Rhodospirillum rubrum ATCC 11170: one gene and its partner. The protein of the gene in region 1 interacts with the protein of each later gene in a pairwise test. Links are inferred from orthologs where the notes say so. Each region holds a gene or a part of one and is shown in the gene's direction. Other genes may lie near its edges. The genes, in order: RRU_RS17590 and RRU_RS06470.

The links.
Region 2: the proteins of RRU_RS17590 (region 1) and RRU_RS06470 interact in binary tests that used the Escherichia coli proteins (3 or more experiments, as listed by UniProt). The link is inferred for Rhodospirillum rubrum ATCC 11170 from one-to-one orthologs.

What each region holds. Positions count from the first base shown.
Region 1 is NC_007643.1:3,917,700-3,920,919, forward strand. What follows is about bases 253-3,160. They hold RRU_RS17590 (sulfate/molybdate ABC transporter ATP-binding protein), read left to right. Parts: upstream 253-1,125; coding sequence 1,126-2,196; downstream 2,197-3,160. Other genes in these bases: cysW (sulfate ABC transporter permease subunit CysW), read left to right, coding at 253-1,108; RRU_RS17595 (SLC13 family permease), read left to right, coding at 2,227-3,160. Also shown: sulfate ABC transporter permease subunit CysT, read left to right, coding at 1-211; more of cysW, read left to right, coding at 215-252; more of RRU_RS17595, read left to right, coding at 3,161-3,220. UniProt on the Escherichia coli protein: Part of the ABC transporter complex CysAWTP involved in sulfate/thiosulfate import. Responsible for energy coupling to the transport system.
Region 2 is NC_007643.1:1,459,624-1,462,935, reverse strand. The notes cover bases 124-3,123. They hold RRU_RS06470 (glutamate-5-semialdehyde dehydrogenase), read left to right. Parts: upstream 124-981; coding sequence 982-2,265; downstream 2,266-3,123. Other genes in these bases: rsfS (ribosome silencing factor), read left to right, coding at 3,002-3,123; RRU_RS06465 (nicotinate-nucleotide adenylyltransferase), read left to right, coding at 2,290-2,970; proB (glutamate 5-kinase), read left to right, coding at 124-985. In the rest of the region: more of proB, read left to right, coding at 1-123; more of rsfS, read left to right, coding at 3,124-3,312. UniProt on the Escherichia coli protein: Catalyzes the NADPH-dependent reduction of L-glutamate 5-phosphate into L-glutamate 5-semialdehyde and phosphate. The product spontaneously undergoes cyclization to form 1-pyrroline-5-carboxylate.

The sequences.
Region 1 (3,220 bases):
TGTCGGCGAATACGGCTCGGTGATCTTCATCGCCGGCAATATTCCGATGGTCTCGGAAATCGCCCCGCTGCTGATCGTCATCAAGCTCGAGGAATTCGACTACCGGGGGGCCACGGCGGTGGCGGCGGTGATGCTGGCCCTGTCCTTCGCCCTGCTTCTGGCGATCAATCTGCTCCAGTCCTGGAGCCGCGCACGCATGACGACGAGGTAGGCGATGGCTGCTTCCCCTTCCTCTTCGGCCGTTCTGCCGACCGACCGTTCGGTGGCCCGCGCGGCGGTTTCCGAGCGGCCGGTGGCGCGCGGCCTGCTGATCCTGGCCGCCGTGCTGTTCCTGTGCCTTTTCTTGCTGCTGCCGCTGGTCGCCGTTTTCGTCGAGGCGCTGTCCGATGGCGTCGCCACCTATTTCCGGGCGCTGACCGATCCCGACGCCATGTCGTCGATCCGCCTGACCCTGATGGTGGCGGCGATCTCGGTGCCGCTCAATCTGGTGTTCGGCGTGGCGGCGGCCTGGGCGGTGGCCAAGCATGATTTTCCCGGGCGCAGCCTACTGGTCACGTTGATCGACCTGCCGTTCTCGGTCTCGCCGGTGATCTCGGGTCTGTGTTACGTGCTGGTCTTTGGCGCCCAGGGCTGGTTCGGCCCCTGGCTGGTCGATCACGGGGTGCGCATCGTCTTCGCCGTTCCCGGCATCGTGTTGGCCACGGTCTTCGTCACCCTGCCCTTCATCGCCCGGGAATTGATCCCCTTGATGGAAGAACAGGGCAGCGACGACGAGGAGGCGGCGCTTTCTTTGGGCGCGACCGGCTGGCAGACTTTTATGCGCGTGACTCTGCCCAATATAAAATGGGGACTGCTTTATGGCGTCTTGCTGTGCAACGCCCGGGCGATGGGCGAATTCGGCGCGGTTTCGGTGGTCAGCGGCCATATCCGGGGCCTGACCAACACCATGCCTTTGCATGTTGAAATTCTTTACAACGAATACAGTTTCGCGGCCGCCTTCGCCGTGGCCTCGCTGCTCGCCGTGCTGGCGCTCGTGACCCTCGTGCTCAAGACGGCATTGGAAAGTCGTCACGGCGCGGATCTCGCCCGCGGCTCGGGCCGCCATTGACGAAAGGGGATCCCGCCATGCGGATCGATATCGAAAACATACGCAAGACCTTCCGCCATGGAACCGCGGCCGCCCTGGCCGGCGTCGATCTGGCGGTGGCTTCGGGTGAACTGGTCGCCCTGCTCGGCCCCTCGGGCTCGGGCAAGACCACCTTGCTGCGGATCATCGCCGGCCTGGAATTCCCCGATGGCGGGCGGGTGTTGTTCGATGGCGAGGACGCCTCGGCCCTGCCGGTGCGCGACCGCCATGTCGGCTTCGTTTTCCAGCAATACGCCCTGTTTCGCCATATGACGGTGCTTGAGAACGTCGCCTTCGGCCTGCGGGTGCGGCCGCGCGGCACCCGGCCCTCGGATGGGGAGATCGATCGCCGGGTTCGCGATCTGCTGACCCTGGTTCAGCTTGAGGGGCTGGAGGGGCGCTATCCGGCCCAGCTTTCGGGCGGACAGCGCCAGCGCGTCGCCCTGGCCCGCGCCCTGGCGATCGAGCCCGGCGTGCTGCTGCTCGACGAGCCCTTCGGCGCCCTTGACGCCCGGGTGCGCAAGGACTTGCGGCGCTGGCTGCGCGACCTGCACGATCGCACCGGCCATACCACGGTCTTCGTCACCCACGATCAGGAAGAGGCCCTGGAACTGGCCGATCGGGTGGTGGTGTTCAGCCAGGGGCGGATCGAACAGGCCGGCAGCCCGGTCGAGGTTTATGACCGCCCGGCCACGCCCTTCGTTTACGACTTCCTGGGGTCGGTCAACCGCCTGCCCGTCGAGGTCCGCGACGGCCACGTCTGGCTTGAAGGCCACGCCCAGCCTTTGGCCAATGGTCAGGCCGTCGACAGCACCGGGCTTTTCACCCTGTATGCCCGCCCCCATGACCTGGGCATCGCCGATCAGACATTGCCGGCGGGCGACGCCCTGCCCGGCATCGTCGCCGCCGTGCGTCAGGCCGGCGCCGTGGTGCGCCTTGATGTGCGGGTCGCCGGTCTTGACCATCTGGTCGAGGTCGAGGTGTCGGCCGGCGATGAGCGCTGGCGGGCCTGGAAAACGGGAAGCCCGGTTGCCCTGGTGCCCGCCCGCTTCGATCTGTTTCCCCGGTAACCGGCGCCGCGCCGGCCGGGGACGGGGGGAATGAGCCTCGATCAGCTTGCGCTTCTCGCCCTGATGGCGACCACCCTGGTCGTGCTGGCCAGCGATCGCCTGCGCTATGATGTGGTGGCGGTCGGCGCGCTGCTGGGCGCGGTGGGTCTGGGGCTGGTGCCGATCGAGCACGCCTTCGCCGGCTTCGCCAGCCCGGTGGTGGTCACCGTCGCCGCCTTGCTGGTGATCGGCAGAACCCTGGTGGCCCTTGGCCTGCTGGAGGGGTTGGCCCGCCGTCTGGCCGATGGCGGGCGCACGCCTTTGGGACTGATCGTGCCGCTCTGCGGACTTGGCGCCCTGGCCGGAGCCTGCCTATCGAGCTTTGGCGCCCTGGCCCTGATGATGCCGGTCGCCCTGGTCGCCGGCACAAGGCGGGGGATCGCCGCCTCGCGCCTATTGCTTCCCCTCTCGTTCTCCACCCTGCTGGGCGGCATGACGACGCTGATCGGCTCGCCGGTCAATCTGCTGATCGCCCAGGCCCGCCAGGACGCCCTGGGGCGGCCCTTCGCCCTGTTCGATTTCGCCGCCGCCGGCCTGCCGGTAGCGGTGGCCGGGCTGCTTTGGCTGGGGCTGGCCAGCTGGCGGCTGCTGCCCGAACGCGGACCGGCGACCACGGCGAGCGGCCTGCCCGAGGGGCTGGAGGTCGGTCCCTATCAGACCGAGGGCCGGGTTGGTGGCGACTCGCCGTTAATCGGCCTGCGGGTGCCGGCTTTCGAGCGAAGCCGGGCGGTGCGCGTTCATGGGGTGATCCGCGGCGGTCTGCGGGTCTTCGCCCGTCCCGCCGATATCGATCTGCGGGCCGGCGATGTCTTGCTGCTGGAAGCCGCCCTGCCGGTTCTCCAAGCCCTGGCGGCGCGCGAGGGCATCCGCCCGGCCCTGCCCGAGGCGCGGGGCGGCGAGGAGATCCTGGAAGCGGTCATCACCCCGGCTTCGATCGCTCTGGGCAGTTGTCCGCTGACCCTTGACGCCCCGGGGCGCTGGCGGG
Region 2 (3,312 bases), 2.5 Mb from region 1 along the record:
CGTCGGCCGGCGCTCGCTGCATCTGGAACCGGGCCGCATGCGGCTTGATGAAAAGCAGGCCGCCGCCGCCGCCGGCCAGATCGAACTGGCCCATGCCTATCGCACGGTGATGGCCGATCACGCCATCAACGTCGCCCAATTGCTGCTGACCCTTGATGACTCCGAGAACCGCCGGCGTTATCTCAACGCCCGCAACTGCCTGGAAACCCTGCTCCGGCTAGGCGTCATCCCGGTCATCAACGAAAACGACACCGTCACCACCCAGGAAATCCGCTTTGGCGACAACGACCGGCTGGCCGCCCGCGTCGCCCAGATGGCCTGCGCCGACGCGTTGATCCTGCTTTCGGATATCGATGGCCTTTATACCGCCGATCCCCACCGCGATCCCGAGGCCCGCTTCATCCCCACCGTCACCGCCCTGACCCCGGAGATCGCCGCCATGGCCGGGGCGGCGCTGACCCCGCATGGCACCGGCGGCATGGTCACCAAGCTTCTGGCCGCGCGCATCTGCATGGATGCCGGCTGCGCCATGGCGATCGCCCCGGGCAAGGACGACCACGCCTTGCGCCTGCTGCGCCAGGGCGGCCGCCAGACCTGGTTCCTGCCGGCCGAAGAGCCGCGCACGGCGCGCAAGGCATGGATTTCCGGGGCGCTGAAGGCCGAGGGGACCCTGTGGGTCGATGACGGCGCCGCCCGGGCGCTGGCGGCGGGCAGCAGCCTGTTGCCGCCGGGCGTGCGCACGGTCGAGGGCGATTTCCAGCGCGGCGCCGCCGTGCGGGTGGTCGGGCTCGACGGCAGCCCGCTGGCCAAGGGGCTGATCGCCTATCCCTCCGACGAGGCGCGTTTGCTCGTCGGCCATCGCAGCGGCGACATCGAGGCGCTGCTGGGATACCGTGGGCGCGAGGAACTGATCCACCGCGATGATCTGGTGCTCGACAGCCGCTTCCGGCACCGCGACGAGGACGGGGAAGGACACCGATCGTGAACGACGCCGCACGCCTGACCACCGATGATATTCCGGGGCTGATGATCGACATCGGCCGCCGGGCCCGCGCCGCCGGCCGCATCCTGGCCCTGGCGCCCGCCGCCGCCCGCAACGCCGCCCTGCTGGCCGGCGCGGCGGCCCTGCGCGCCGAGGCCGGGGCCATCGCCTTGGAAAACGCCAAGGACATGAGCGCCGGCCGGGCCAAGGGCCTGACCGACGCCCTGCTCGACCGCCTGGAACTGACTCCGGCGCGGATCGAGGCGATGGCCAAGGGCCTGGAAGACATCGCCGCCCTGCCCGATCCCGTCGGCACGGTACTGGCCGGATGGCAGCGGCCCAATGGCCTGCGCATCGAGCGCGTCAGGGTGCCGATCGGGGTGATCGGCGTTATCTATGAGAGCCGGCCCAATGTCACCGCCGATGCCGGGGCGCTGTGCTTGAAGGCCGGCAACGCGGCGATCCTGCGCGGCGGCTCGGAAAGCTTCAATTCCTCGCGCGCCATCCACCGCTGTCTGGCCGCCGGACTGCGGGCGGCCGGCCTGCCCGAGGACGCCATCCAAAGCGTTCCCACCCCCGACCGCGCCGCCGTCGGCATGCTGCTGACCATGACCGATTTCATCGATGTCATCGTGCCGCGCGGCGGAAAATCACTGATCGAACGGGTGAGCGCCGAAAGCAAGGTGCCGCTGTTCAAGCACCTCGAAGGCCTCTGCCACACCTATATCCATGCCAAGGCCGATCCGCAAAAGGCCTTGAGTGTCACGGTGAACGCCAAGATGCGGCGCACCGGGGTCTGCGGCTCGACCGAAACCATCCTGGTCGACCGGGCGATCGCCGCCACGATCCTGCCGCCGCTGCTCGACGCCCTGGCCAAGGCCGGCTGCGCCCTGCGCGGCGACGAGGAGACCCGCGCCTTCTCCGAGCGGGTCGGTCCGGCCACCGCCGAGGACTGGGACACCGAATACCTGGACGCCATCGTCTCGATCCGCGTCGTGGCCGATCTCGACGAGGCCCTGGCCCATATCGCCGCCCATTCCAGCGATCACACCGATTGCATCCTGACCGAGGACGCCGCCGCCGCCGAGCGCTTCCTGACCGAGGTCGACAGCGCCATCGTCATGCACAACGCCTCGACCCAATTCGCCGATGGTGGCGAATTCGGCATGGGGGCCGAGATCGGCATCAGCACCGGCCGCCTGCATGCCCGGGGACCGGTCGGCGTCGAGCAACTGACCATCTTCAAATACAAGGTTCGCGGCACCGGCCAAACCAGACCATGACGGTCGCCCCATGAAGGTCAGGTCGTGACGGCGCGCCGCGGGGAACCCGCCCTGGGCAAGGCCCAGGCCCCCTCGCCCTGGGGCGATGGCCGACGCTCGCGCATCGGCCTGCTTGGCGGATCATTCAACCCCGCCCACCAGGGCCATCTGCATATCAGCAAACAGGCCCTGGCCCGTTTGCGCCTGGACGCCGTGTGGTGGCTGGTCACGCCCCAGAACCCCTTGAAGGCCGCGCGGGGAGTGGCGCCCTTGGCGGCGCGACTGGCCTCGGCCCGCGCCGTTTGCGCCCGCGAACGCCATATCCTGCCGCTCGCCCTGGAAACCGCCTTTGGCACGACGCGGACGGCCGACACCCTTGATATCCTCCATCGCCGCTTCCCGCGCGCCCGCTTCGTCTGGCTGATGGGAGCCGATAATCTGGCCCAATTGCCCAGTTGGCACCGCTGGCGCCACTTGGCGGCCACGACGCCCATTGCGATTCTCGATCGGGCACCGTATTCTAAAGAAGCCCTGGCGGGATTGGCGGCACGTCGCCTTGCCCGCTTCAGGCATCCGGCGCGAATCGCCGGCGTGCTGGCGGACCGGGCACCGCCAGCCTGGGTGTTCCTACCCATTCGGAAACATGCCGCCTCGGCCACCGCAATCCGCGCCCGAGGATGGACCGTTTCCGGCCCCGTCCCAACCGATGGAGAGGGCAATCTCTAGTCCCCTGCTAACGCCGCTCGACCCGGCCAAATTGGCCGAAATCGTTGAAACCGCCTTGGATGAAGACAAAGCCGAGGAGATCGTCGTCATCGACCTTGCTGGGAAATCCAGCTTCGCCGATTGCATGGTCGTCGCTAGCGGGCGATCGGCCCGCCATGTGGCGGCCCTGGCCGAGCGACTGACCGAGCGCTTGCGCGCCGTTGGCCTGCGGGTCAAAGTCGAAGGCCTGGGCGCCTGCGACTGGGTGCTGCTTGACGCCGGCGATGTCGTCGTCCATCTCTTCCGGCCCGAGGTCCGCGCTTTCTATAACCTGGAAAAGATGTGGGGCGCCCCAGCCCCCGC